DNA from 4 places in the Streptomyces sp. C11-1 genome. Region 2 is predicted to be linked to each of the others. Evidence: riboswitches for the same ligand, from Rfam matches in the RefSeq annotation. Region 2 holds a riboswitch; each other region holds the start of a gene.
What was found. Region 2 has a riboswitch for cobalamin ahead of metE (5-methyltetrahydropteroyltriglutamate--homocysteine S-methyltransferase). Riboswitches for the same ligand answer to the same signal wherever they lie in the genome.

Region 1: another riboswitch for cobalamin. It lies ahead of RI138_RS01395 (ABC transporter substrate-binding protein); the one in region 2 lies ahead of metE (5-methyltetrahydropteroyltriglutamate--homocysteine S-methyltransferase).
Region 3: another riboswitch for cobalamin. It lies ahead of RI138_RS16230 (ABC transporter substrate-binding protein); the one in region 2 lies ahead of metE (5-methyltetrahydropteroyltriglutamate--homocysteine S-methyltransferase).
Region 4: another riboswitch for cobalamin. It lies ahead of RI138_RS05695 (cobalamin biosynthesis protein); the one in region 2 lies ahead of metE (5-methyltetrahydropteroyltriglutamate--homocysteine S-methyltransferase).

What each region holds. Positions count from the first base shown of each region.
Region 1 is NZ_CP134500.1:358,118-365,249, forward strand. It holds gene RI138_RS01375 (adenosylcobinamide amidohydrolase) at 54-701, opposite strand; gene RI138_RS01380 (PRC and DUF2382 domain-containing protein) at 1,090-2,181, shown strand; gene RI138_RS01385 (ABC transporter ATP-binding protein) at 2,291-3,082, opposite strand; gene RI138_RS01390 (iron chelate uptake ABC transporter family permease subunit) at 3,079-4,170, opposite strand; gene RI138_RS01395 (ABC transporter substrate-binding protein) at 4,167-5,213, opposite strand; cobalamin riboswitch at 5,276-5,462, opposite strand; gene RI138_RS01400 (beta-ketoacyl-[acyl-carrier-protein] synthase family protein) at 5,620-6,843, opposite strand; gene RI138_RS01405 (acyl carrier protein) at 6,840-7,132, opposite strand, start outside.
Region 2 is NZ_CP134500.1:6,426,744-6,433,875, reverse strand. It holds gene RI138_RS28425 (electron transfer flavoprotein subunit alpha/FixB family protein) at 1-412, shown strand, start outside; gene RI138_RS28420 (lysine N(6)-hydroxylase/L-ornithine N(5)-oxygenase family protein) at 476-1,867, opposite strand; gene RI138_RS32445 (hypothetical protein) at 2,023-2,244, shown strand; gene RI138_RS28410 (Imm49 family immunity protein) at 2,299-3,264, opposite strand; gene metE (5-methyltetrahydropteroyltriglutamate--homocysteine S-methyltransferase) at 3,431-5,755, opposite strand; cobalamin riboswitch at 5,920-6,134, opposite strand; gene RI138_RS28400 (hypothetical protein) at 6,356-6,553, shown strand; gene cobF (precorrin-6A synthase (deacetylating)) at 6,564-7,132, opposite strand, start outside.
Region 3 is NZ_CP134500.1:3,678,902-3,686,033, forward strand. It holds gene RI138_RS16215 (TIM barrel protein) at 1-736, opposite strand, end outside; gene RI138_RS16220 (ABC transporter ATP-binding protein) at 768-1,565, opposite strand; gene RI138_RS16225 (FecCD family ABC transporter permease) at 1,558-2,643, opposite strand; gene RI138_RS16230 (ABC transporter substrate-binding protein) at 2,624-3,703, opposite strand; cobalamin riboswitch at 3,949-4,133, opposite strand; gene RI138_RS16235 (FBP domain-containing protein) at 4,749-5,255, shown strand; gene RI138_RS16240 (TerD family protein) at 5,634-6,218, shown strand; gene RI138_RS16245 (DUF5324 family protein) at 6,315-7,034, opposite strand.
Region 4 is NZ_CP134500.1:1,298,706-1,305,837, forward strand. It holds gene RI138_RS05685 (inorganic phosphate transporter) at 98-1,366, shown strand; gene RI138_RS05690 (hypothetical protein) at 1,379-1,624, shown strand; cobalamin riboswitch at 1,779-1,933, shown strand; gene RI138_RS05695 (cobalamin biosynthesis protein) at 2,061-3,038, shown strand; gene RI138_RS05700 (cobyric acid synthase) at 3,079-4,710, shown strand; gene RI138_RS05705 (putative cobaltochelatase) at 4,707-6,743, shown strand; gene cobO (cob(I)yrinic acid a,c-diamide adenosyltransferase) at 6,743-7,132, shown strand, end outside.

The DNA of each region.
Region 1 (7,132 bases), 6.1 Mb from region 2:
GCTCTCTGTACCACGCGGTGGTACGGCATCCGGTCACGGTGAACCGACCCCGTTCACCGCGCCGGGCGGGCGCCTGCCAGTACGGCGGTGTGCACGGCCCGGGCGATCCGCGCGCCCCAGGCGGAGCGGGGTCCGGCGAAGGGTTCGCCGCCGGCCGGGCCCGGTTCCGGGGCGGCGACGCACACGGCGTCCGTGGGGGTTCCGGAGCAGTCGAGTCCGGCGTCCAGGAGCGCCTGGACCTTGGCTTCGGTGGCGGTGGCGACGGCGTTGACGAGGGCGGCGTCGGACAGGGCGACGGGAACGGTGACGACGATGTTGACCGTGCCGGGCCCGTGTGGTGACCCCGTGCCCTCGTCCGGGGCCGCCGCCCACCCCCGTACGCCGAGGCCCGCTGTGACGGTCGCGGTGACGCCGCCGTCGTGCCCGGTGGTGTACGCGGCGACCTCGGCCGCGGTCATCAGCCCGGCGCCGGGGCCGGTGAGCCCCTCCGCCGCGGCGATCTCGGCGAGGTGGCGGTCCGGGTCGAGGCGGGGGTAGCCGCCGGGGACCTGGACGTTGATGATCCAGGCGCGGGGGCCGATGCCGCCGCCGAGGACCGCGCTGCTGCACACCCGGACACCGGGGCCCAGCCGCCAGAGGAGGTGGTGGAGGCGCTGCCCGTCCTCGTGCCGTTCGCGCAGTTCCCCGCGTTGCGCGGGCAACTGGACGCCTACGGAACGGATGGCGCACTCCTGGTGGCTCGGCGGGTCGGCTGTGGGCTTCCCTGAGGTCGCCGTGACCCCCTGATCCTATGCGGGGACCCCCTGATCCCATGCGGGCACCCGCAGACCTCGTGCGGGCGGCGCCGCTCCCGCACGGACACCGCACCCTCACCCGTTCGGCCTAATCCGGGTCGGGGCCGCACCGCCCCGCCGTACCGCGCCCGGCGCCGCTCGCCGGGCCTCCGGGAGCCCGCCCCGGGAGCCCCCGTGGGCGCGGCCCGGGCGGGCGGGCGGTTGCAGCGTCCATGCGGGTGAGGCGCGATGGAAGCCGGACGCGCCACATCTGGTGGAGCCACCCACAGGGCGTGCCCGAGAGGAGGAATCGGTTATGGGAGCCGCTGACGGTTTCACGGATTCCGGAGAGCTCGACGGTCTGACCGTGTACGACGACAAGGGCGAGAAGGTCGGCAGCGTGGGCCGGGTGTACGTCGACGACGCCACCGGCAAGCCCGACTGGGTGACGGTCAAGACCGGCCTGTTCGGCATGAAGGAGAGCTTCGTACCGCTCGCCGGAGCCCGTCGAGTGGGCTCCGACCTGCATGTCGCGCATCCGAAGGAGAGCGTCAAGGACGCGCCTCGGGTGGACGCGGACGCGCATCTCTCCGTCGCCGAGGAGGAGGAGCTGTACCGGCACTACGGCCTGAACCGGAAGTCCGGCAATCTCGGGGAGGACCGGCCGACCGGCATGGACGCGCCGACCGTCGCCGGAACCGGGACGATGGGTGCGGCGGGTGCCGCGGGGACAGCCGGAGCTGCCGGTGGGGCCGCTGCGGGCATGACCCGTACGACGGGAACGGCAGGGACGCCGCCGGGCGCCAAGGCGACCGGGAAGGCCACGACGGTGGGGACGGGTGCCGGAGCGGCCGGTCCGGGCACGGCAGGAGGAACGGGCATGGCCGGGGCAGGCAGTGGTGGTACGGGCAGGCATCGCGACACGGACGCCGCCACCACGGCTCGCCCGCTGGCGGGTGCCGGAGCGGGCACGTCCCGGGCCGCCGACATGAGCGGCAAGGGGGAGATGATCCGCTCCGAGGAGCAACTGCACGTCGGCACGGAGGAGTACGAGAGCGGCAAGGCACGGCTGCACAAGTACGTGGTGACCGAGGAGGTCACCCGGACCGTGCCCGTGTCCCACGAGGAGGTACGCGTGGTCCGCGAACCGCTCCAGCCCGGCCAGAAGACCACCGGCACCACGGACATCGGCGAGCAGGACGTCGAGGTCACGCTGCACGCGGAGCGCGCCACCGTGCGCAAGGAGGCCGTGCCGGTGGAACGGGTACGACTGGAGACCGACCGGGTCACCGAGCAGAAGGAAGTCTCCGCCGAGGTCCGCAAGGAGAAGATCGACTACGCGGACGGCAAGGACATGGGCACCGGCAAGGACGCCGGTGGCGAGTTCGGCCAGGGGCGCCGCCGCTGACCGCGCAGCCATTTCACCGGTGGCCTGAACGGCCGCTCCCACGTCCTCGGCCGCCGGGCGGGCTCGTACCTCCGAGTCCGCCCGGCGGGCTGTCCGCTGCCGTCCTCGGTCAGCGGCGCGGCAGGAACCGTACCGAGGGCCGCCCGTCCGGGCCGTCCGGGGTGACGACGGCGCGCACCCGGTAGACGTCCTCGATGAGTTCCTCGGTGAGCACCTCGGCCGGGGTGCCGCCCGCGACGACCCGGCCCGCCTTCATCACGGTGATCCGGTCGCAGAACATCGCGGCGAGGTTGAGATCGTGCAGGGCGATGACGCTGGTGACGGGGAGGGCGGCGACCAGGGCGAGCAGGTCCAGCTGGTGCTGGATGTCGAGGTGGTTGGTCGGTTCGTCCAGGAGGAGTTCGCGGGGCTGCTGGGCCAGGGCGCGGGCGATCTGGACGCGCTGGCGTTCGCCGCCGGACAGGGTGTGCCAGGACTGCCCGGACCGTTCGGCGAGGCCGGTGCGCCGCAGTGCGTCGGCGACGGCTTCCTCGTCGGTGCGGTCCGGGGCGGACCAGGCGCGCCGGTGCGGGATGCGGCCCAGGCGTACGACGTCCAGGACGCTCAGGTCGACCTGGGTGACCGCGTGCTGGTCGACCACGGCGATACGGCGGGCGACGGTACGGCGGCCGAGACCGGCGAGGGGATGGCCGTCCAGGGTGACGACCCCGGTGGCCGGGGCGAGGAGGCCCGCGAGAATCCGCAGCAGGGTGGACTTGCCGGAGCCGTTGGGGCCGAGGAGCCCGACGGTGGCGCCGGGCGGCGGGGCGATGTCGACTCCGTCGAGGATGAGCCGCCCGCCCGCTCTCCTGCTGACCAGCTCGGCGCTCAGCCCGTGGGCGGGGGCGGCGGTGTGCGTCATGTCGTTCTCCGGGTGCGGTAGAGGACGAGGACGAAGACCGGGACGCCGATCAGGGCGGTGACGACGCCGACCGGCACCTCCTGCGGGTCCAGGACGGTCCGGGCGAGGGTGTCGACCCACACCAGGAACACCGCTCCGGCGAGCGCGGTGACCGGGAGCAGTCGCCGGTGGCCCGAACCGGTCAGGGCACGGGCGGCGTGCGGCAGGACCAGGCCGACGAAGCCGATCGCCCCGGCCGCGCTGACGAGGGCGGCGGTGAGCAGGGCGGTGGTGCACAGCAGCACGATCCGGGTGCGGCCCACGTCGACACCGAGCGCCGCGGCCGCGTCCTGCCCGAAGGCGAAGGCGTCGAGCGTACGGGCGTGAGCCAGGCAGACCACCAGGCAGACGGCGAGGACGGCGGAGCAGAACGCGACCTCGCTCCAGCCGACGCCGCCGAGCGAGCCGAGGAGCCAGAACAGCACCCCGCGGGTCTGCTCGGCGTCGGCGGAGGTCATCACGACGAAGGAGGTGAGGGCGGAGAAGAGCTGCATCGCGGCGACGCCGGAGAGCACGACCCGGTCGGTGGTGCCGCCCAGGGTGTGGCTGAGCAGCAGCACCAGGGCGAAGGAGCAGATCGCCCCGACGAAGGCCCCGGCGGACAGGGACACCGCTCCCCCGCCGACGCCGAGCACCACGATCACGACCGCCCCGGTCGAGGCGCCGGAGGAGACGCCGAGGACGAACGGGTCGGCCAGCGGGTTGCGCAGCAGGGACTGCATCACCGTCCCGCACACCGCGAGCCCCGCGCCGCACACGGCGGCGAGCAGGGTCCGGGGCATCCGCAGGTTCCAGATGATGCCGTCCCTGATCGGGCTGAGCTCCGAGTCGCCGATCCCGAGGTGGGCGGCGACGGCCGACCAGACGTCGGGCACGGAGATCCGGGCGGGCCCGATGGTCACGGCGACCGCGACGGAGAGCAGCAGGAGCAGGAGGCCGCCGGCCCAGAGCAGCACGGCGAGCGGCCCGCAGCCGCGGGCCGGGCGGGGCCGGTCGGTGAGGGGCGGTGTGCCGGCCCGCTCCCCGGCCGTACGGCTGCCCGTACTCAACCCGCGAGGCCGAAGTCGCGCAGTCCGGCCGCGACACGCTCCAGGCCCTCCACGGTGCGGATGGTCGGGTTCATCGCCTGGCCGCTGAGCAGCACGTAACGGCGGTTCTTGACGGCGTCCATGGTCTTGGTGACCGGGTTGGACTCAAGGAACTCGATCTTCTTCTCGGCGCTCTCGGCGGTCTGCATCGTACGGCTCAGGTCGCCGATGACCAGGACGTCGGGGTTGCGGTCGGCGACGGTCTCCCAGCTGATCTGGGGCCATTCGTCGTGCGTGTCGTCGAAGACGTTCTTCGCGCCGAGTTCCTTGGTGATGACTCCGGGGGCGCCGCAGCAGCCCGCGAGGTAGGGGGCCTTGGAGTCGGAGAACCAGTAGAGGAGTGACGCTTGGGAGGCGTCGATGCCCTCGGTGGCCTTCTCCACCCGCGCCTGGAGCTTCTTCACCAGGGCGTCACCACGCTCGGGTACCCCGAACACCTGGGCCAGTTCGCGGACTTCCGTGTAGACGCTGTCCATGGTGAGGGGTGCGGTACGGGCTCCGTCGCCGCCGCCGCTGTTGTCCTTGCCGGTGCAGTCGGCGGGCGAGATGTAAGTGGGGACGCCGAGCTTCTCGAACTGCTCGCGGGGGGCGACGCCGCCCTTGGCGAGGGTCGAGGCGAAGGAGGCGCTGAGGAAGTCGGGTTCTTTGTCGAGGACCCTCTCCGACGACGGCCGGTTCTCGGATATCCGCTCGACGCGCGCGTTGGCCTTCTCCAGGCCCTTCATGACCGGGTCGCTCCAGGTGGCGCTGCCCGCGAGGCGGTCGGCGAGGCCGAGCGAGAGGAGGATCTCCGTCGACCCCTGGTCGACCGAGACGGCGCGCTGCGGCGGGGCCTTGACCGTGACGGTGCGCCCGCAGTTCTTGAGGGTGACCGGATAGCCGTCGGCCTTGCCGCCGCCGTCGGCGGCCTGGTCGGTGGTGGTGCCGCAGGCCGTCAGCAGGACGAGTCCCGCGGCGAACAGGGCAGCGGTGCGTATCGGGGCGGGCAGGGCCGTGGGCAGCACGAAAGGACCTCGGTGTCTCTGGGCCCAGCCGCGGAGCCCGTCGTACGGTTCCCGTGCCCCGGTGCGGGGCGCGGGCGCCAGCAGGTCTTCGGACTCGGGTTCGTCCGGGCGGGACGCCTTCCCGGAGCAGGTGAGTACTCCAGTGGCCGTGGCCCCGCCCGTCCCCCTCACCGCTGCGCGTCAGTTCCGGTTTCGCACCGGATTCCCTGACCCCGTCGTTGGGGTTCGACTGGCCCCGGCAAGCTATCACGCGCCTTCGCACGGAATCAGAGGCGGTGAGGGTGCGCTGCGGACGACGTCCGGGAAGGCGGCCGGACGGGCCGTGCGGCGCGGGATCGTCCCGCCGCACCGGCCCGCCGGCTTCCGTTACGGCGTTACGGCGCTACGGCGTTACGGCGTTACGGCGTTACGGCGCCTGTAGGGCGATCACCGCGTTCTGGCCGCCGAAGCCGAAGGAGTGGCTGACGGCACGCCGGACGGGCAGCTCGCGCGGCGTCTTCGTGACGCAGTCGATGTCGAACCAGGGGGCCGGGGCGTCCAGGTTCGCGATCGGCGGGATCAGCCCGTGCTGGAGCGTGAGGATCGTCAGACCGGTCTCGATGGCCCCGGCCGCCCCCATGCAGTGGCCCAGCACGCCCTTGGGGGCGGTGACGGGCGGCCGGTGCGGGTAGGCCCGGCCGATGAGGGCGGCCTCGGTGGCATCGCCCTGGGGGGTGGCCGTCCCGTGCGCGTTGACATGGCCGACGTCCTCGGCGCGCCAGCCCGCGTCGCGCAGCGCGGCGTCCACGGCCGCCCGTGCGATGTCCCCCGAGGGGTGCGGGCTGGTGGGGTGGTGGGCGTCGGTGGTCTCCCCGACGCCCGTGATCAGGGCCCGGGGCGCGGCCCCCCGGGCGCGCGCCTCGCCGGCCCGCTCCAGGACCATGACGGCGGCGCCCTCCCCCATGACGAGTCCGGCCCGGTCGGCGGCGAAGGGGCGGCAGAGGCGGGCCGGGTCGCCGTCCCGCGGGGCCGCCGCGCCCGAGCGGGCGAGGCCTGTCATGGCGACCGGGAACACGATCGACTCGGTGGCCCCGGCGATCGCGATGTCGCACCGGCCGAGGGTCAGCAGGTCCCGGGCCACGGACAGCGCGGTCACCCCGGACGAACAGGCCGTGCACGGCGCCAGGCTGGGCCCGGTGGCCTTCATCCGGATGGCGATCTCGGCCGCGGGCATGTTCGGGATGGTGAGCAGGATGCCCGAGGGCGAGGTGGCCTCGGGTCCCCGCCGTTCCAGGGCGACGGCCTGTTCGGTGAGCCCGGCCGATCCTCCGCTGCTGGTGCCGACGACGACGGCGACCCGGGCTCCGTCCCAGCGCGCCGGGTCGAGTCCGGCGTCCGCGACCGCTTCCCGGGCGGCGAGTACGGCGAACTTGACGTACCGGCCCATACGGAAGGCCGTACGTCCGCCGACCGCGTCGTCCAGGTCGATGCCGGAGACCGTGCAGGCGAAGTCGACCGCGCAGCCGTCGAGTTCGGGGACGGTCCGGGCGGGCGACCGCCCGGCCAGGACCCCGTCCCAGGTGGTGTCGGTGGTGGTGCCGACCGGGGTGATCATTCCCAGGCCGGTCACGGCGATGGCGGGTCGCTTCATCGGGTGTTGCTCACCGGCACCGTGGCCCCGGCCGCCGCGCCGCCGACGGTCGCGTCGCCGCCGACGGCCGCGTCGATGAACGCGGAGACGTCGGCCAGCGTGGCGTCCTTGTACAGCTTCTCGGAGTCGGCGTCGACGCCGAGGGTCTCCTTGATGATGACCGCGAACTCTGCCACCGCCAGGGAGTCCATCTCCAGGCTGTCCATGGTGGATTCCGGCAGGATCTCGGCTGCGGGCACCTTGAACGTCTCGGTCAGCACCTCGGTGATCTTCGGGTGGATGGTCTTCA
Region 2 (7,132 bases):
CGCGCGTACGCCGCGTGAGTCGACGGGGCGCCCGGAGCTGACGGAGGCGGCGATCGTGGTGTCCGGTGGGCGTGGGGTCAACGGTGCGGAGAACTTCCCGCTGATCGAGGCGCTCGCGGACTCTCTGGGTGCCGCGGTGGGTGCGTCGCGTGCGGCGGTGGACGCGGGCTGGTATCCGCACACCTCCCAGGTCGGCCAGACCGGTAAGTCGGTCTCTCCTCAGCTGTATATCGCCTCGGGTATCTCGGGGGCGATCCAGCACCGGGCGGGGATGCAGACCTCGAAGACGATCGTCGCGATCAACAAGGACGCCGAGGCCCCGATCTTCGACCTCGTCGACTACGGCGTCGTGGGTGACCTCTTCACCGTCGTTCCGCAGCTGACCGAGGAGATCAACACCCGCAAGGGCTGATCCCCGGGCAGGCATACCCCGCCTCTGGGCCGCACGGTGAACCCACCGCGCGGCCCAGAGCCGTTACAGCCGTTCTCCGGCGGAGCGGCGAGGCGCCCCCCTACGGTCGCGCGAGACGCCCTCCAGGCCGAAGGTGGTGAAGGCCGTCCTGTCCGGCAGCGGATAGGTCTCCTTGCCCGTGAGGGCGTTGACGATCACGGCGGAGCGCCAGGCGGCCAGGCCCAGATCTGGCGCCCCGACCCCGTGGGTGTGCCGTTCGGCGTTCTGCACGAAGACGGAACCCGCGATCTCCGGGGCGAGGACGAGCCGTTGGGCCTCATCGACCTCGGGGCGGCCTGCGCCGTCCCGGACGAGGTACGGGTCGAGGGCGGCGAGCAGCGTGTCCACGGGGCGCTCCCGGTAGCCGGTGGCGAGGACGACCGCGTCGGTGGTGAGGCGGCCCCGGGCCCCCTGCTGGCCGTGCTCGACGCTCAGTTCGACGCGCCCGGCGTCGGTGACCGCCGCACCGGTGACCTCGATGCCGGGGGTGAGGGTGACGTCGGGCCAGTCGCCTCCGAGGCTGCGCCGGTAGAGCTCGTCGTGGATGTCCCCGAGGGTGTCCCCGCTGACGCCCTTGTAGAGCTGCCATTGACGAGGCAGGAGCCGGTCCCGGGTGGCCTGCGGGAGTCCGTGGAAGTAGCGGGTGTAGTCGGGGGTGAACTGCTCCAGGCCGATCTTGCTGTACTCCATGGGCGCGAACGCCGGGGTCCGGGCCAGCCAGGTCAGTCCCTCCGCCCCGTCGGGCCGGGAACGCAGCAGATCCAGCAGGACTTCGGCACCCGACTGCCCGGAGCCGACGACGGTGATGTGCCGGGCGGCCAGCAGCCGGTCCCGCCGGCCCAGATAGTCCGCCGAGTGACAGACGAGGGCCGCCGCATCCTGGGCCAGGGCCCGCAGCGGCTCGGGGACGTACGGGGCGGTCCCGACGCCGAGAGCGAGGTTACGGGCATGGGCCAACCCGGAAGAGGACATCTCACCGTCCGGGCCGAGCCGGGTGAACTCCACGGCGAACGCGCCCTGTCCGGCATCCCAGGCCACCGTGTCCACGCGGTGCCCGAAGCGGGTGGAGGGGAGTTCCGCGCTCACCCAGCGCAGGTAGTTGTCGAACTCGGAGCGGTGGATGTGGAAGCTCTCGGCGAAGTAGAACGGGAAGAGCCTGCGGCGGATCTTGACGTAATTGAGGTAGGACCAGGGGCTGGTGGGCTCTATGAGGCTCACCAGGTCGGCCAGGAAGGGAACTTGGAGCGTGGCCCCCTCGATGAGCAGCCCGGGGTGCCAGTGGAACGCGGGGCGCTGTTCGTAGAAGGCGCCGCGCAGACCGGGTACGCCGTCGGCGAGCGCGGCCAGGGAGAGGTTGAAAGGCCCTGCGCCCACTCCGAGCAGATCGAGCGGTGGCGTTCGCGGTCCGGACGTCATCGGGTTCCTCCCACAGGGTTCGTGCGCTTCGTCAACAACGTCATGGCGGCAGTCTTTCCGTCACCGGGGCCCCGCCATCTCCGTCCGCTGTCCCTTCGGCCGCGGCACGCTCCGCCGCGGTCGTCACAAGGTCGAGGAGCGGCAGCAGTTCGGCCGTGGTGGCGTTTCGGGTGCGGCAGCGCGGCCTTGAGCCACAGGCGACGGCGGCCGTCGCCGTCCTCCGCGACGGCCCGGCCGAGCACGGCACGACCTCCGGCGAGCAGGGTGCGGCGGACGGTGGCGACGACCAGGACCGGTTCACCGGTGAGCCCGGACGCGGCATGGCGAAGCCCTTCGGTCGGAGCGGAAAGATCCACCACCGGGGGTTTGCTGGTTAGGCTAACCTAACTTCATGCGCGCGAAGGGCAGTCACCCGCGCCGGGCCACGGGGGCTACTTCGCGTACCAGCCGCCCAGGTCGTTGGTGCGGGACTCCGCGGCCCGCCGCATCGCATCGGGACTTCCCAGCAGATCGGGCGGCAGATAGCCGGAGCGTACGCCGAGCTCCCATCCGTGCGCCTGGACGGCGAGAGCGGCCAGGGCGAGGGCGTCGAGCGGCAGCAGGCTCCGCGGCGCGGGGTGGGGCCCCACGCTCTCCCGGTAGGTGCCGAGCCGGGCCGCCAACACCTCTTCGAATGCGTGCTGTTCGTCGTCGAGGAGCACGCGCAGCAGGTGCTGATCGGGGGTCGGCGTGCCTGCGGCGTCCAGCGCGGCGGCTGCCTGTTTCCGCTCGTCGGCATCGGGCTTGCACAGCGGCACGGTGGGCCAGTGGCGGGGCTGGTGGCCCTCCGTCCGGGTCAGATAGAGGCACAGGGTGTCCATCGCGGCGAGGTCCGCCGGGTCCGATGCCGAGGTGAGCGGGGAGTAGGGCACTCCTTCGTGGATCTCGGGCGCGTAGTCGTCCCGCAGCAGCAGTCCGATGACCCGCTGCCAGTCCCATACGAGGCCGCTGGCCACGCAGATCGCGAAGGTGTCCAGCCAGGTCCGGGCCGAGGGGGCCTGCGCCCCCGCGTGGCCGAAGGCGGCGCTGAAGGATATGTCCTCGGTGCTGAGCTTCTCGCCGATCAGCGGGAAGAAGATCTCCTGGTCGCCGTCGGGGTAGCAGCCGACGCTCAACTCCCCCAGGCGGCACTCGGCCGCCGTGCGCAGCGCGGAGCGGGCCACATCGTCGAGCGCGGCTCCCTGCGCGGTGCGCGCGGCGACGTGGTCGAGCAGTTCGTCGGCCGCTTCGGCCATGCGCCGCGGGGCCGGGTCGTCGTAGCGCATCCAGTGCCACCGCCCCACGGCGCGCCCGACGATACCCTCCGACGCCTCGCCCAAGCGCCGGGCGTCCACCTCATGACACGTCACTTCCCGCACGTCCGCAGCCCTTTCGTGATCTTCGATCCGGAAGCGGCACGCTATCAGCGGGCTCGGACATTCCCCGGCCCGCACGGGAACGTCATCAGCGGGATCGGACATTCACCGGCCGTACGGGAACGTCCCGGGGCGGGAGCAGCGGTGGCCGCTCCCGCCCCGGGGCGGATCACGCCGCTTCGGTGGGCAGCTCCGCGCGGATCTGCCGCGCGGCGGCGACCAGGTTCTCCAGGGAGGCCCGGGTCTCGGGCCAGCCGCGGGTCTTCAGGCCGCAGTCGGGGTTCACCCAAAGCCGCTCGGCCGGGATGGCCTCAAGTCCCTTGCGCAGCAGGGCCGCCGCCTCTTCGGTGCTCGGGATGCGCGGGGAGTGGATGTCGTAGACGCCGGGCCCGGCCTCACGCGGGTAGCCGTGGGCGGCGAGTTCGCGGGCGACCTGCATATGGGATCGGGCGGCCTCCAGGCTGATGACGTCGGCGTCGAGGTCGTCGATGGCCTGGACGATGTCACCGAACTCCGCGTAGCACATGTGGGTGTGGATCTGGGTGTCCGGCCGTACCCCGGCGGTGGCGAGCCGGAAGGACTCGGTCGCCCACTCCAGGTACGCGGCATGCTCGGCGGCCCGCAGCGGCAGCGTCTCGCGGAGCGCGGGCTCGTCGACCTGGATAACCGAAGTGCCGCTCGCCTCCAGGTCGTTGACCTCGTCACGGAGGGCGAGGGCCACCTGGCGGGCGGTTTCGCCGAGCGGCTGGTCGTCGCGGACGAAGGACCAGGCGAGCATGGTGACCGGGCCGGTGAGCATGCCCTTGACGGGGCGCTCGGTCAGCGACTGCGCGTAGGTGGTCCAGCGCACGGTCATCGGCTCGGGCCGCGAGATGTCCCCGGCGAGCACCGGCGGGCGGACGTATCGGGTGCCGTAGGACTGGACCCAGCCGTGCCGGGTGGCGAGGTAGCCGGTGAGCTGCTCGGCGAAGTACTGGACCATGTCGTTGCGTTCGGGCTCGCCGTGCACAAGGACGTCGATCCCGGCTTTCTCCTGGAAGGAGAGGACCTCGCGGATCTCGTCCTTGATCCGCTCCTCGTACCCGGCCTCGTCGATCCGGCCCGCCCGCAGGTCCGCGCGGGCGGTGCGCAGTTCGGTGGTCTGCGGGAACGAGCCGATGGTGGTGGTCGGGAGCTGCGGCAGCCCGAGGTGGGCGCGCTGGGCGGCGGCCCGCTCGGGGTACGGCTGGGAGCGGCGGCCGTCGGCTCCGGTGATGGCCGCCGTACGGTCCCGGACGGCCGGGTCATGGGTGAGCGCGGCCCCGGCGCGGGAGGCCAGGTCGGCGCGGTTGGCGGCCAGGTCGGCCGCGATGGCGCCGGTGCCGCCGGCCAGGCCGCGGGCCAGGACCACGATCTCCTCGGTCTTCTGCCGGGCGAAGGCCAGCCAGCGGGCGATCTGCGGGTCGATGTCGCGCTCGGCGTCCGCGTCCAGCGGGACGTGGAGAAGGGAGCAGGAGGCGGAGACGTCGACGCGGTCGGCGAGGCCGAGAAGCGTGCCGAGGGTGGCGAGCGACTTCTCGTAGTCGTTGATCCAGATGTTGCGGCCGTTGACGACGCCCGCGACCAGGCGCTTGCCGGGCAGGCCGCCCGCCGCCGCGAGATCGTCGAGGTTGCCCGCGCCGGACTCGGTGAAGTCGACCGCCAGTCCGTCGACGGGGGCCTTGGCCAGGACCGGCAGCGCGTCGCCGAGCCGCCCGAAATAGGAGGCGACCAGCAGCTTGGGCCGGTCGGCGAGTGCGCCCAGCTCGCGGTAGGCGCGGGCGGCGGCGTTCAGTTCGGCGGGGGTGCGGTCCTGGACGAGGGCGGGCTCGTCCAGCTGCACCCATGCGGCGCCCGCCGCGCGGAGGCCGGCGAGGACTTCGGCGTACACCGGGAGGAGCCGGTCCAGCAGGGTCAGCGGCTCGAAGCCGGCGGCGACACCGGGGGCCGCCTTGGCGAGCAGGAGGTAGGTGACGGGGCCGACGAGGACCGGGCGCGGGGTGTGGCCGAGCGCGAGGGCTTCCTTGAACTCGGCGACCTGCTTGGCGGGGTCGGCGGTGAACACGGTGTCGGGCCCGAGCTCGGGCACCAGGTAGTGGTAGTTGGTGTCGAACCACTTCGTCATCTCCAGCGGCGCGACGTCCTGGGTGCCGCGGGCCATGGCGAAGTATCCGTCGAGGGCGTCGGAGCGGACGGCGTCGCGGTGCCGCGCGGGGACAGCGCCGACCATGACGCTGGTGTCCAGAACATGGTCGTAGTACGAGAAATCACCGGTCGGCACCTCGTGGACTCCGGCCTCGGCGAGCTGCCGCCAGGTTCCCCGGCGCAGTTCGGCGGCGGTCCGCCGGAGGGTGTCCGCGTCGACGCGGCCCTTCCAGTAGCCCTCGATGGCCTTCTTCAGTTCACGGTTCCGACCCTGGCGGGGGTAGCCGTACACGGTGGCCCGTGCTGCCGCGGCTGCGGGCTTCGCTGTCACGTGACTCTCCTTCGCGAGCGTGGCTGCTTGCTGATCCCGGGACGGGACGCGGACACGAAGGGGTGACGCATCGGGCGGAGAGCAGGACACACTGGACCGTGTCCGTCCGCCTGACGGTTACGCCGACCCGCCCACGAGGTCACCGGGAACTCCGCACGCGAACGGTCACGTGCGGGCAACGGGCAGGTCTTCGGACTCGCGGGCACGCCTGCCGGGGCAGACACCTACTGGCCGTCGCTTCCCAGACCCGGCCGGGCCCAGTGCGTATGACGGCGGTCGTTCCCACTCACCGCTGCGGGGCAGTCCCGGATTCCCACCGGGTTCCCTCTTACGACTCCCTGCCTGGCGGACAGGGCGAACCAGCTGCACCGGTCACCCTAAGGGGGAGACCGCCGGGCGCACACCGTTGTTCACACTTCGAACGGTGAGGTGAGACACGGGTGCCCGAATAAGCCCCCTCTGGGTGTGCGGGGGCGGAGACCCAGATGTAACCGAATGGCGTAGGAAAGGCGGAACCACAGAGCGTCAAAAGCCGTTCTTCTTCCCACTACACGGCCCGCCGACCCCCGGCGGGGCCGACCGAGGAACGGAAAACGCCATATGAAGAAGACAGTTGGGTGGGCCCAGGACGGCGACGACTGGACGATCACCGTGAACGGCACGCAGTACCGCGCGATCGAGCGGCCGGCGGACGGCCGGGTGCACAACTACCTGGTGCGGGGTGACGACCTGAGCGCCGAGTGCCCGAGCCTCGGCCACGGGCTGGGCGTCATCCGGGAACACGAGTCCCGGCGCTGACGCCGGCCGGTCAGCCGAGCGGGCCGCCCCCAGAGCCGTCCGCGCCTTCCGCCGGGCGGCCCGCCCCTTCCGCCTCGTCCCGCCCCTGCCGCAGCAGGTAGGTGTCCATGATCCAGCCGTGCCGCTCGCGGGCCTCCGCGCGCAGCCGGCTGATCCGGCCGGCGACCTCGTCGAGCGGGCCGGAGACCAGGATCTCGTCGGGGGTGCCGAGGTACGCACCCCAGTGGATCCACAGACCCCTGCCCGTCAGATGGGTGAAGGTCTCGTGGCCGTCGAGCATCACCACGATGTCGCCGTCGTCCTCGGGGAAGCCCTGGGCGAGCCGTCTACCGGGGGTGATGCGGATGGGGCGGCCGACCCGGTTCAGGGTGACGCGGTGCCGGGCGGCGAGGGCGGAGACGCTGCTGATGCCGGGGATCACCTCATGGCCGAAATTCACCGTGCCGCGGCCCCGGATGTCCGCCAGGATCGCGAGCGTGCTGTCGTACAGGGACGGGTCGCCCCACACCAGGAAGGCCCCGCACTCCCCCGGCGCGAGCTCCTCGATGATCAGGCGTTCGCAGATGTCGGCGCGGCGGC
Region 3 (7,132 bases), 2.7 Mb from region 2:
CGCTCTCCACGGCGCTCGGGCCGGTGAAGCCGTGTGCGCGCAGGGTCCGGTAGAGCTCGGTGAAGTCCACGATGCCGTCGCCGGGGGTGATCGCGGGCGGCATGCCCCCGGTGGTGGTGGCTCGGTAACGGCCGCGGACCGGGTGGTCACGGACGCCGACCGCGGCGATGTACGGGGCGAGTTCGGCCAGTCCCCGAGCGGGCGGCTCGCCGCCGTAGTGCACCAGGTTGCCCGCGTCCCAGCAGGCCCGGAAGGCGTCGTGGCCGACGCGTTCGACGACGGACAAGGTGTCGGCCGCGGTACGGGTCAGCCCGCCGTGCGGCTTGACGGCGATGGTCACCCCATGGGCGGCGGCGTACGGGGCGGCGGCTGCCATGAGCCGTAGATAGCGGGCGCCGTGGGTGAGTTCGGGACACCCCATGTCGACCAGGGTCGGCACCTCCAGCCTGGCGCAGTGGTCGATCTGACGGCGCAGCGCGCCCAGCGCCCGGTCGTCGCCACGGTCCAGGTCGGCGGCGTGGCTGAGAACCAGCAGCCGCAGCCCGTGGTCGCGGATGAGCGCGCCGATCTCCTCGGCCCCTGCGGCCGGGGTGTCGGGGGTGATCACCTCGGTGACCCCGTGCACCGGGAGGGCGACCGCGTTGAAACCGGCCGTACGGATGCCGTGCAGCGCACGCTGAAGCGGGAACTGCGCCCAGGGGCGCACCGTGCAGGCGATGGCGGGCAGGGATGTCATGGACGGCACCTCTCCGGCCGGTGGGCGGTGGTCATGAGGGCAGCTCCTGGTCGTAACGGGTGACGATCACTCGGCGGGGCGCGCCACCGAATTCCTCGTCGAGGACGAGGGTGTGTGCGCGGACGCCGTACAGGGCCCCGACGGTGCTGTCGGTGAGCAGTCCCGCGGCCGGGCCGACCCGTACATCGGTGCCGCCGAACATGAGCATCGCGGTGTCGGCGATCTCCACCGCGTGGTCGGGGTGATGGGTGGTCAGCACGATGGTGCGGCCCTCGTCGGCGAGGCCGCGCAGCAGATGCAGCACTCTGCCCTGGTTGCGCAGATCCAGCGCGGCCGCGGGCTCGTCGAGGACGAGTACCGGGCCCTGGCCGACGATCGCCCGTGCGATCAGCACCAGTTGGCGCTCTCCCCCGCTCAGCGTCGGGTAGTCGCGGTCGGCCAGATGGGTGAGCCCGACTCGCTCCAGGGCTCCATGGGCGAGTTCGTGGTCCCGGCGGCCAGGGGTGGCCAGCGGACGCAGGTGGCGTGCGCGGCCCATCAGCACCATGTCCAGGACGGTGTAGGCGAAGGTGGTGTGGTGGCTCTGCGGGACGAAGCCGACCGCGCCGTCGGCCCGTATCCGTCCTTCGGTGGGTGTGGTGAGGCCGGCGACACAGCGCAGGAGGGTGGTCTTGCCGCGGCCGTTCGGTCCGAGGACGGTGAGGATCTCGCCGGGGGCGAGCCGGTGGGAGACGTCGCGGAAGAGCCACCGTCCGGATTCGTTTCCGGATTCGTTTCCGGGTTCCTTTCCGGGGTCGTGGGAGAAGCCGAGGCCGTCGAACTCAAGCATCGGACCACATCCGTCGGCGGCTGCGGTGCAGCAGGAGGAGGAAGACCGGCGCCCCGATCAGCGCGGTGAGGACGCCCAGCGGGATCTCGGCCACGCCCAGGTTGCGGGTCACGGTGTCGATGACGGTGAGGTACGCCGCACCCAGGCCGAGGCTCACCGGGATGAGTACCCGGTGGTCGGGGCCGACCCACAGCCGGGCCAGATGCGGCACCACCAGCCCCACCCAGCCGATGACGCCGCTCACCGCGACCGCTCCGGCGACGACCGCGGCCACCGCGGTGAGCAGCATCCAGCGCAGCTGCCCCGGGCGCAGTCCGAGGATCTTGGCGTCCTCGTCCCCGAGGGAGAGAACGTTGATCCGCCAGCGCAGTGCGTAGATCAGCGCCCCACCGAGCAGGACCGGCACCGCGGCCACGGCGACCTTGCCGTAGGTGGCCGTGGCCAGACTGCCCAGCAGCCAGAACACGATGGACTGGAGCTCGCCGTAGGGGTCGGCGAGATACGTGAGCAGGGAGACCAGCGCCGAGAAGAACGCTCCGACGACGATGCCGGCGAGCACGATCGTCAGCGGTGGCGCGGGTCCGCGAACCCGGCTGGTGGCGAACACCGCCACCAGCGCGAGCAGCCCGAAGCCGAACGAGCCGAGAACCAGCGCGGCCGACCCCAGGCCGAGCACGATCGCGAGCGCCCCGCCGAAGGACGCTCCGGAGGAGACACCGAGGATCTGCGGGCTGACGATCGGGTTGCCGAAGACTGCCTGGAGCGCCGCACCGCAGACCGCGAGCCCCGCGCCGACCAGCATGGCCAGCAGTACCCGCGGCAGCCGCACGTGGAGCACGGCGGCCTCCTCGGTGTCCGACCAGGTCCGTTCGACCGGGAGTATCCGCCCGAGCAGGATCCGTACGACGTCGTCGAAGCCGACCGTGTAGCGGCCGACGCCGAGGGCGATGACGCCGATGAGCAGCACGGCGACCGGCAGCCCGATCAGCGCTGAACGCTGCCGTCGGCGCCCGATGGCCGGCACGGCAGCGGGGCCGGTGCCGCGCCCCTCTGTCCGCTCAGCGGCCGAAGTCGTCATAGTCCCGGGAGCCGGAGTTGGCCGACAGCTTGAGGATGGTGTCCAGCTGGCTGTCGGTGGGCTCGGCGCCGTAGAGGAAGGCGTACTCACGGACGACCTCGGCCCGCAGTCCCGCGCCCCCGGTGCCGTGGACCAGACCGGCGAGCCACTGCCACATCAGCGGTGACTCCTGGCTGGGCGGATCCCACCGGTATCCGCCCAGCGGCACCTTGTAGATACGACGCCCCCGCACAGCCCGCAGGCTTGCCAGCGCGGGGTCGTCGTACATGTCCTGTGGTGTGGCCGGGCCGAAGTTGCCGAGCAGGATGATGTCGGGGTCCCACCTCAGCAGCTGTTCGACATCGATGGTGGCCTGTTCGGCCTTGATCTCGGCGGCGGGATTGCGGCCACCGACGAGCTCGGTGACGAAGTGGTTGTACGAGTCGCCCCCTCCGACCTGCAGACCGTCGGCGGCTCCGCGCAGATAGAGCACGGACGGCGGGGGGCCCGCTCGGCCGGGAATCTCCGTGCGCAGCTTCTTCAGCCGCCGGCGCATGCCGTCGGCGATACGGTCGGCCCGGTCCTGCTTGCCGAGCAGCCGGCCGTACATGGCGATGGCGCCCTCCAGGTCCGCCTGGGTGCCATAGGTGAGCTGAGCGACCTTCAGACCCGCTTTGCGCAGCGGGTCGACGATGCCCGGGCCCCGGTCTCCCCACTGGATCACCACATCAGGTCGCCGTGCGAGGACGCTCTCCACATTGGGTGCGAACTCGGCACCGGCCACATCGGTGGGCACCTTGAGCAGCTCCGGATGCGCCTCGCCCAGGAAGCTGCCCTTGATCGCGGTGAGTGACGCGGCGTTCATACCGGCCAGCACATCCGGCCCCCCGTTCACCGCGACCACCATGGACGCGGCGGGCAGCGGGATCGTCACCACCCGGCGTGCCGGTCCCGGCAGTTCGAGATTCTTACCGGTCAGATCGGTGACGGTCAGCCCCTTGCCGGACTTCTCCTGCCCGGTACGTCCGCAGGCGGTCCCCAGGAGGGGCAGGGCGGCCGCGGCGAGCGCGCCTCCCAGCAACCGGCGACGCGAAACGTCCAGGCTCGGCCGGGGGCCAGGGGGTGTCCTCCGGGAAAACACGGCAGGCATCCGGGTTCCTCTCGCGTCCGGGGTACAGGCCGCCAGGGGACCGGCACCCGGGACGGCGGCGCACGTCGGCTTCGGCCCACCGGGCCGCACCCGCCGCATGCCGAGCACCCGAACGAACCTGCCGCACATACCGTTGCGGCAGGCCGCTTGCACGCCTCCTGGGGTCCACGCCCCGTGGATGGTGTCCGCGACAGGTCAGTGTCCTGACTCCCGGATCGTCGCTCACCCCGACCTTCCAGCCTTCCGGCCGTGGTCGTGCGTGGGGTCCGCTCCCCGGTCACAGTGGCGGGACCGTGCCGGATTCCCACCGGCTTCCTGGTTCCCGTCGCGAGCGTAGATGACCCACAGTAGCCAACCCGTCCGCACGGCGAAAGAGGGCCAGGTCGGCGCACTGGCGCAGGGGCGGACAGTCATGCCGGGCCCGGGACCTGAGGGTCCGTTGCGGGACCATGGCTCTGTCCAAGGCCAGGACCAGGAAGGAGACTGTCGATCCCGCCCTCCGGCTCCATGCCGACCACATCGTCCGCGCCGACCCCGAGCCGCCTCAGGTGGTGGGCCAGGCGTTTGGCCTGAGCCGCTCCTGCGGGCGGCAAGGGTGGAATCTCCGCCGCAGGCGAAGAAGTCGTCGTTGCGCGCGGACTCGGAGAGGCCGAGAACACAGACGAACATACCCGAGAGTCGTGCCTCTATTTGTTTTCCTGAGATGATGCGCGCAGGCTCGTCTGCTCCGACTGCAAAAGAGAGAGTCCATCGGTGCTGCGGACTTTGCCTGTCCGGAGCGGTACGGCTCGATTCCGTACTTCGCAGCGGATGAAACGAGCGGAGTCGGTGGCTCACCTACCTGCATGACGGCAACGCGAGCACCCGGCATATCGGGCAATAGTGGTGCAAACTGGATCGCTATTCCTTCAGGTTCGGCGGTCTCCACCGAAAATCACGCGTTCCCCCCTGGGTGCCTCCGATATATTTACTGACCATGGACCCATTGAGTGAGAAAGTCATCCGGAATTCCTTTGTGAACTGCACCAAGGGGGAGGCGTCCCGGCTGCGCCTGCCGCTCGGTTTCGGCGAACTTACCTGGGAAGACCTGGACTTCCTCGGCTGGGTCGACCCTGGCGCGCTGCTGCGGTCGCACATCGTCATGCCGGGACACGGCGGGCCGCGCGCCATCACCCTGCGTGTTTCCAGCGCCGCCCGGAAGGGCGTGATGAAGTCCAGCATGTGTCAGATATGCCTGACCCCGCATTCGTCGTCCGGTGTCAACCTCTTTGTCGCGCCGCTGGCCGGCCCATCCGGACGGCAGGGCAATACCGTGGGCATCTATATGTGCGCGGACCTGGCCTGTTCCTTGTACATGCGCGGGAAGCGGCAGCCCAAACTGCGTTTCAGTCAGTACGAGGAATCGCTCACCCTGGACGAGCGCATCGCGCGAGCGATGGACAACCTCAACAAATTCGCGGACAAGGTGGCGGGGATCGCCTGAGAGACAGGCCGGACCGAATACGTCGGACGCCCCTGCCTCGTGTTGTTTCCGGGGGCGGGGCGGGCCGCGCCGAAGTCCTGCGTCCACCCGTCGGGCACCCGCGAGTACGTCGAACGGGTCTCGCACATGCGCGCGGAGGTCCGCACCCTCGCCGACCAGTTCATCCGACCGGACGATCGCCAAGCGCATGGGCATGTCCGTGCGCGCCCGCCGCCGCAACGTCGCTGAGATCATGGAGCGTCCCGGTGCCGAGAGCCGCTTCCAGGCGGGCTGCCCGCTGCGCACCGGACGGACATCTTCACCATCCCCGAATCCCCGCAGGGCGGAGCACCAGGCACACTTCATCCGTAAACAGTCGAGCCACCAAAGGACTCAGGCATGATCACGCTGAAGAAGGAAGACGGCCCGGCGGATCTGGGCGGGGTGACCCACCTGTCCATCGGGGTGTCCTGGGACCCGACCGTCGGGAGCAGCGGCGGGCTGATGGGGAAGATCCGGCAGAAGGCCGGGACGGACCTCGACCTGATCGCCATCGCGATGCAGGGCGAGGACCCCGTACGGCTGGCCGGTCTGGACTCCCTGGACCCGCTGGGCAACGGCTCGCTCGTGCACAGCGGTGACAACCAGACCGGGCACGGGGACGGCGACGACGAGACGGTGACCGTCGAGTTCGCACGGGTGCCGTCGAACATCACGGCCATCGTGTTCGTCGCCGCCGCGTACAAGAAGCGCAGCGCCTTCAAGAACGCGCGCAACATCAGCTTCAAGGTGTACGACGCGACGGGCGGCAGCACGCAGCAGGTCGCCGACATCTGGCCGAGCCTGCTCACCCAGGACAACGGCTGCGCGGTGGCCAAGGCGATCCGGGACGGCGCGGGCTGGAAGCTCCAGGTGATCAACGAGACCGGGAAGATCAAGCAGGGGGACGAGCAGGCCCTGATGCGCTTCGCCGTGAGCAAGTAGAGAGGGCGCGAGCAACCAGGACGACGCACGAACGCGGCTGCGGAACCACCGGGGTGGTTCCGCAGCCGCGTTCGTGCTCTCCCCGGGCCTTCGCCGTCAGGGCCGGTCGTCCGGGCCGGGGTTGTCCCCGTTGCCCGCCTCGGCCTCGGCCTGCTTGGCGCGGACCTCCGGGTCGAGGTCCGACCGGTCGCTGCCGTCGACCGAGCTGAGCGGCGAACGCTCGTCGCCGACCTCGGTGGGGGCGGGCGGCTCGACCAGCCAGTCCGGGTTGGCCTGCTTGTCCCACCAGCGCCAGGCGGCGTAGGCGCCGCCCGCGAGGACCCCCAGCACCAGGAAGCCCTTCGCGGCCCGGCCCGCCTTGGCCCGCCGCTGGTGCTTCCTGGCCAGCTTCTGGATCTCCTTGGCCGTCACCTGCGTCCGCAGCGCCGCCAGGGCCGCCGCGCTGCGGGCGGAGGCCTGCTCGGCCATGGGCTGGGCCACGGCGCGGGCGTGCTCGACGCGCGGCGCCGTGTAATCGGCGGCGCTCCGTGCGGCCTTCCTGGTCGAGGCCGCCGCACGCTGCGCGGCCTCGTCGACCCGGGGCGGCACATGGCTCCGGGCCTGTTCGATGCGCGGTGCGAGATGCGAGTCGTACTGGACACGGGCCTGTTCGGCCGCCTTGGTCACCTTGGGTGCGAGTCGCACGCGGGTCTCGTGCGCGTAATGGGTCGCCTGCTCCTTGGCCGTGCCGGCGTAGGGCGCCACCACTTCCGCGGCGTGCCGCGCGCTGCACTTCGCCGAGTCGGTTGCGGCGCGCACGCTGTCGATGCGGGTCACGGGATCCTCCTCCTTGGTGGCGGGTAGGTACTCCGCCTGTCCGCCCAGTTCGAAATCATGCCTGCCGCGGCCATGACCGGCATGCGGGACGGGCATCC
Region 4 (7,132 bases), 5.1 Mb from region 2:
GGTTGGGGTCACCACAGCGCCCTGCTCAGTTCATCTTCCGTTCACCCAGGTTGCCTACGGTCCACGAGCCACTGACGCCGAACGATTGCCTGGGTAAATGGAACACATCACGCTGCTGCTTGCGATTGTGGTCGTAACAGCTCTCGTGTTCGATTTCACGAACGGTTTCCACGACACCGCCAACGCGATGGCGACCACCATCTCGACCGGCGCGATGAAGCCCAAGACAGCGGTGGCGATGTCCGCCGTTCTCAACCTGATCGGCGCCTTCCTGTCGGTGGAGGTCGCCAAGACGATCTCCGGCGGGATCGTCAACGAAGACGGCATCAGAACCGAGGTCATCTTCGCGGCGCTCGTCGGCGCCATCCTGTGGAATCTCCTGACCTGGCTGGTCGGCCTGCCCTCCAGCTCCTCCCACGCCCTGTTCGGCGGTCTGATCGGCGCCGCGGTCATGTCGGCCGGCTGGTCCTCGATCAACGGCGGCACCGTCGTCACCAAGGTGCTGCTGCCCGCGATCGCCGCTCCGCTCGTCGCCGGTCTCGCAGCGATGCTGGCCACGCGGCTGACGTACCGGATCAACCGGAACGTCACCGACCCGAACCAGCTCAAGTCGACGGCCAAGGGCTACCGGACCGGGCAGATCGCCTCGGCCGGTCTCGTCTCGCTCGCCCACGGCACCAACGACGCCCAGAAGACGATGGGCATCATCACCCTGGCCCTGGTGACCGGCGGCGTCCTCGCCCCCGGCTCCAACCCGCCGATGTGGGTCATCGTCTCCGCCGGTGTCGCCATCGCGCTCGGCACCTACCTCGGCGGCTGGCGCATCATCCGCACCATGGGCAAGGGCCTGACCGACCTCCAGCCGCCGCAGGGCTTCGCCGCCCAGACCAGCGCGGCGACCGTCATCCTGGCCTCCTCGCACCTCGGCTTCTCGCTCTCCACCACCCAGTCCTGCTCGGGTGCCGTGATGGGCGCGGGCCTCGGCCGCAAGGGCGGCGTGGTCCGCTGGTCCACCGCCACCCGGATGTTCGTCGCCTGGGGCCTCACGCTCCCGGCCGCGGGTCTGGTCGGCGCGGGTGCCGAGTTCCTCACCAAGCAGGGCCCCTGGGGTGTCGCCGTCACCGCGGCCATCCTGGTCGGCGGCTCCTTCGCCATCTGGCTGGCCTCGCGCCGCCAGCCGGTCGACCACACCAACGTCAACGACACCGAGGAAGCGGCGGCGAACGAGCCGCAGGGCGTCGTCACCACCGCCATCGCCGCGGTCTCCCCGCCCCCCGCGGGCGCACCGGTCTCCGACCTCTCGACCACCATCCCGGCCCCGGCCGCGGCACCCGACGACACGCCCCGCCCCGCGGCCACGGTGTAAGGACAGATCCGTATGAAAATCGACTGGGCAGCTCTCGCCTCCGTCTTCGGTGTCAGTCTCGTGATCACCGTCGCGCTGGTCGGCGTCTTCACCCTGGGCATCGTCGCCCTCTCCAAGCTGTCGGCCCCGGCCGGCGGCAGCGGCTCCGGGAGCGGTGCCTCCGGCGGTACCGCCGCGCTGGCGCGCACCAGCGCGTACGCCTGCTTCGCGGCGTGCGCGGCGGCGGTCTCGTACGGGATCTATCTGATCGTCGCCTGACGCGTCCCACGGCACCCCTCATCGGGCCGGACACACCTCGTGTGTGTCCGGCCCGATGTGCGTCTGCGCACACCTGGCCTCCGCAGGTCAACAGCAAGTTGACGGCTGTTCTCGCAGCGTGGTGGACTGCCGGAGCCATTCACGGCGACAGCAGAGGAAGCCGGTGCGAATCCGGCGCGGTCCCGCCACTGTCACCGGGGAGCACTCCCCCACACCGGACGTCACGACCTGTCGGGACACCGGATGTCACGGCCCGTCGCGCACGGGCTGGAAGGCCGGGGGAGCTGCGGATCCGGGAGCCAGGAGACTCTCGTCGCCGCTCTCGTCGAACCAGGGCGCGGACCCTGAGTTAAGGACCTATGCCATGTCCGGCCGCCGTGCGCCGCATCCAGTGCCCCCTCACTCCGGAACGCCCCGACCCACGACGGGCTGAGCCGTGCGTGCCGATCGCCTCTTCGCGTACGGCGCCACGGCCGGAATGGTCGCCGACGCGCTCTTCGGCGACCCCCGGCGGGGCCACCCCGTCGCCGGGTTCGGCCGGGCCGCCGCGCGGGTGGAGTCCCTGCTGTGGCGTGACGACCGGGGCCGGGGCGCGCTGCACACCCTCATGTGCGCCGGAGGCGCCGTGGGGGCCGCCGCGCTGGCCGCCCGTGCGGTACGGGAGCGCCCCGCGCTCGCCGTCGCGCTGACCGCCGCCGCCACCTGGTCGGTCGTCGGCGGTACGTCGCTGGGCCGGGAGGCCCGCGCCATCGGGGGCGCGCTGGCCGCCGGGGACCTTGAGGTCGCCCGGGAACGGCTGCCGCATCTGTGCGGGCGCGACCCGCACTCCCTGGACGGGCCTGGGATCGCCCGCGCCGTCGTGGAATCGGTCGCCGAGAACACCTCGGACGCCGTCGTCGGCGCGCTCGTGTGGGGCGCCGTCGGCGGGGTGCCCGGACTCGTCGGCTTCCGGGCCGTGAACACGCTCGACGCGATGGTCGGCCACAAGTCGCCCCGCCACCGCCGTTACGGATGGGCCTCGGCTCGCCTGGACGACCTCGCTGGGTGGCCCGGCGCCCGGCTGACGGCCGCGCTGGCCGTGGTGGCGGGCGGGCGGCCGTCCGAGGCCGTACGCGCCTGGAAGGCGGACGCGGGGCGCCACCCGAGCCCGAACGCGGGACCGGTGGAGGCCGCGTTCGCGGGGGCGCTCGGCGTACGACTGGGGGGAACGCTGGCGTACGCGGGGCGCGTGGAGCACCGGCCCGTACTGAACGGGGAGTCCGGCCGGGACGTGCGCGGCGACGACATCGAACGCGCGGTGCGGCTGTCGCGCCGGGTGAGTGCGCTGGCCCTGGGTGTGTGCGTGGCGGCGCGGATGGTCGCGGGGCGGGCCGCCGGGCGGTCGGCTGCGGGACGAAGGCGGGGGCGGTCATGAACGGTCCGGCACGGAACGCGGTACGGGAACGGGAGCGGGCATGAGTGGTGGGCTGCTGGTCGCGGGGACCACATCGGACGCGGGCAAGAGCGTCGTCACGGCGGGCATCTGCCGCTGGCTGGTGCGCCGGGGCGTGAAGGTCGCGCCGTTCAAGGCGCAGAACATGTCCCTCAACTCCTTCGTGACCCGCGAGGGCGCGGAGATCGGGCGCGCCCAGGCGATGCAGGCGCAGGCGGCCCGGGTGGAGCCGACCGCCCTGATGAACCCGGTGCTGCTGAAGCCGGGCGGCGACCGGTCCAGCCAGGTGGTCCTGATGGGCAGGCCGGTCGGTGAGATGAGCGCCCGGGGCTACCACGGGGGGCGTCAGGAGGCGCTGCTCGGGACGGTCACGGACTGCCTGGAGCAGCTGCGGTCGGCCTATGACGCGGTGATCTGCGAAGGGGCCGGTTCGCCGGCCGAGATCAACCTCCGCCGGACCGACATCGTGAACATGGGCATCGCGCGGGCGGCCCGCTTCCCCGTGCTGGTGGTCGGGGACATCGACCGGGGCGGGGTCTTCGCCTCGTTCTTCGGGACGACGGCGCTGCTCGGCGCCGAGGACCAGTCGCTGGTCGCGGGCTACCTGGTGAACAAGTTCCGGGGCGATGTCTCGCTGCTGGAACCGGGGCTGGACATGCTGTACGGGCTGACCGGGCGACGGACGTACGGAGTTCTGCCGTACGCCCACGGACTCGGCATCGACGAGGAGGACGGCCTGCGGGTGTCCCTGCGGGGTGCGGTACGGGAGTCGGTCGTGGCTCCCCCGCACGGTGAGGACGTGTTGCGGGTCGCGGTGTGCGCGGTGCCGTTGATGTCGAACTTCACGGACGTGGACGCGCTGGCCGCCGAACCGGGCGTCGTGGTGCGGTTCGTGGACCGGGCCGAGGAGCTGGCCGACGCGGACCTGGTGGTCGTGCCCGGGACGCGGGGCACGGTGAAGGCGCTGGCCTGGCTGCGCGAGCGGGGTCTCGCGGACGCGCTGGTGCGGCGGGCGGCGGAGGGCCGGCCGGTGCTGGGGATCTGCGGCGGGTTCCAGGTGCTCGGTGAGCGGATCGAGGACGAGGTGGAGTCGCGGGCGGGGGTCGTGGACGGGCTGGGGCTGCTGCCGGTGACCGTCCGCTTCGACCGGGCCAAGACGCTGGCGCGGCCGGTGGGTTCGGCGCTGGGTGAGGTGGTGGAAGGGTACGAGATCCACCACGGGGTGGCCGATGTGCGGGGCGGGGAACCGTTCCTGGACGGGTGCCGGGTGGGTGCGGTGTGGGGGACGCACTGGCACGGGTCGCTGGAGAGCGACGCGTTCCGGCGGCGGTTCCTGGCGGAGGTGGCCCGGGCCGCCGGGCGACGGTTCGTTCCTGCGCCGGACACGAGTTTCGGGGTGTTGCGGGAGGAGCAGTTGGACCGGCTGGGGGATCTGGTGGAGGAGCATGCGGATACGGACGCGCTGTGGCGGCTCATCGAGGGCGGGGCGCCGGCCGGGTTGCCGTTCGTGCCGCCGGGGGCGCCGCCGTTGGGGGCGGGTACGTCGTCGGAGAGCCGGAGCGCTGCCCCGGACCCCGCTCCTCGATCGCCGGAGGGGCTTGTAGTGACCGCTCACGTCAAAGCTGAAGAGCATGTCAACGAGGAGGCCAAGTGAGTACGCCGTATCCCTTCACCGCGATCGTCGGGCAGGACGACCTGCGGCTCGGGCTGTTGCTCAACGCCGTCAGTCCGGCCGTCGGCGGGGTGCTCGTGCGGGGCGAGAAGGGGACCGCCAAGTCCACCGCCGTCCGGGCGCTGGCCGCCCTCATGCCCGAGGTCTCCGTCGTACCGGGGTGCCGGTTCTCCTGTGATCCGGTGGCCCCCGATCCGGCGTGCCCCGATGGGCCGCACGCGGATGCCCCCGGTGTGTCGCGCCCGGCGCGGACCGTCGAGCTGCCCGTCGGGGCGTCCGAGGACCGGCTCGTGGGGGCGCTGGACATCGAGCGGGCGCTCTCGGAGGGAGTGAAGGCGTTCGAGCCGGGGCTGCTGGCCGACGCACACCGGGGGATTCTGTACGTCGACGAGGTCAACCTGCTCCACGACCACCTGGTGGACCTGCTCCTGGACGCGGCCGCCATGGGTGCCTCGTACGTCGAGCGCGAAGGCGTCTCCGTACGGCATGCGGCACGGTTCCTGCTGGTCGGGACGATGAACCCGGAAGAGGGCGAGCTGCGGCCCCAGTTGCTGGACCGGTTCGGGCTCACCGTGGAGGTGGCCGCGTCCCGGGACACCGACGAGCGGGTGGAGGTCGTGCGGCGCCGGCTCGCGTACGACGACGACCCCGAGGGCTTCGCCGCGCGCTGGGCCGCGGAGGAGAGCGCCCTTCGGGAGCGCATCGCCGCCGCGCGTGCCCTGCTGCCCCGCGTCGTGCTCGGTGACGGCGTGTTGCGGCAGATCGCCGCCACCTGCGCCGCGTTCGAGGTCGACGGGATGCGGGCCGACATCGTGATGGCCCGTACCGCGACCGCGCTCGCCGCCTGGGCCGGACGCGAGGAGGTCACCGCCGACGACGTACGGCAGGCCGCCCTGCTGGCGCTCCCCCACCGGCGTCGCCGCAACCCGTTCGACGCGCCGGGGCTGGACGAGGACAAGCTCGACCAGACCCTCGACGAGGCCGGTGAGCAGGACAGCGACCCGGGAGACTCCGACGACGATCCCGATGGCGGCGGCAACGACGACGGTGGCGGTGGCGGTGGCGTGCCGCCCCAGGCCGATGGCGACCGCACTCCTCCTCCGGCCGGCGAAGGCGGCGACACGCCGTCGCAGGCCCCCGAAAGCGCTCCCGACGCGCCCGGCCGGTCCGCCGGGGCCGAGCAGCAGCCGGTGGCCGCCGCCGAGCCGTTCCGTACGAAGATGCTCAGCGTGCCGGGGCTCGGTGAGGGGGCTGCCGGGCGGCGCTCCCGGGCCCGTACCGAGCACGGCCGTACCACCGGCGCGCGCCGCCCGCAGGGGTCGCTGACCAAGTTGCACCTGGCCGCGACCGTGCAGGCCGCCGCCCCGCACCAGCGCTCGCGCGGGCGCTCCGGGCGCGGGCTCGTGGTGCGCCGGGACGATCTGCGGCAGGCGACCCGGGAGGGGCGTGAGGGCAACCTCGTGCTGTTCGTCGTTGACGCCTCCGGGTCGATGGCGGCCCGGCAGCGGATGAGCGCGGTCAAGGGGGCCGTGCTGTCGCTGCTGCTGGACGCCTACCAGCGGCGGGACAAGGTCGGTCTGGTCACCTTCCGGGGCAAGGACGCCGAAGTGGCGCTGCCGCCGACCTCGTCCGTGGACGCGGCCGCCTCGCGCCTGGAGTCGCTGCCGACCGGGGGCCGCACCCCTCTCGCCGCCGGGCTGCTCAAGGCCCACGACGTGCTGCGGGTGGAGCGGCTGCGCGATCCGTCGCGGCGGCCGCTGCTCGTCGTCGTCACGGACGGCCGGGCGACCGGCGGGCCCGAGCCCGTGGCGCTCGCGGGGCGGGCCGGGCGGCTGCACCGCTCCGAGGGGACGGCCTCGGTCGTCGTGGACTGCGAGTCGGGGTACGTACGCCTCGGTCTCGCCGGGGAACTCGCCCGGGAACTGGGAGGCACCGCCGTCACGCTCGACGAGCTGCGGGCCGACTCGATCGCCGGGCTCGTCAAGGACGTCACCGCAGCCGGGAGGGCCGCTTAATGCCGCAGGGACAGCCGACATCGGTGCCGGACGACGGGCTCACCACCCGTCAGCGGCGCAACCGCCCGCTCCTGTTCGTCCACACGGGCATCGGGAAGGGCAAGTCGACGGCCGCTTTCGGGCTCGCGCTGCGGGCCTGGAACCAGGGCTGGCCGATCGGGGTGTTCCAGTTCGTGAAGTCCGCGAAGTGGAAGGTCGGCGAGGAGAACGCGCTGAAGGTGCTGGGCGCGAGCGGCGAGGGCGGCACCGTCGACTGGCACAAGATGGGCGAGGGCTGGTCCTGGGTCCAGCGCGACGGTCAGCTCGACAACGAGGAGAAGGCCCGCGAGGGCTGGGAGCAGGTCAAGCGCGACCTGGCGGCCGAGACGTACAAGCTGTATGTGCTCGAC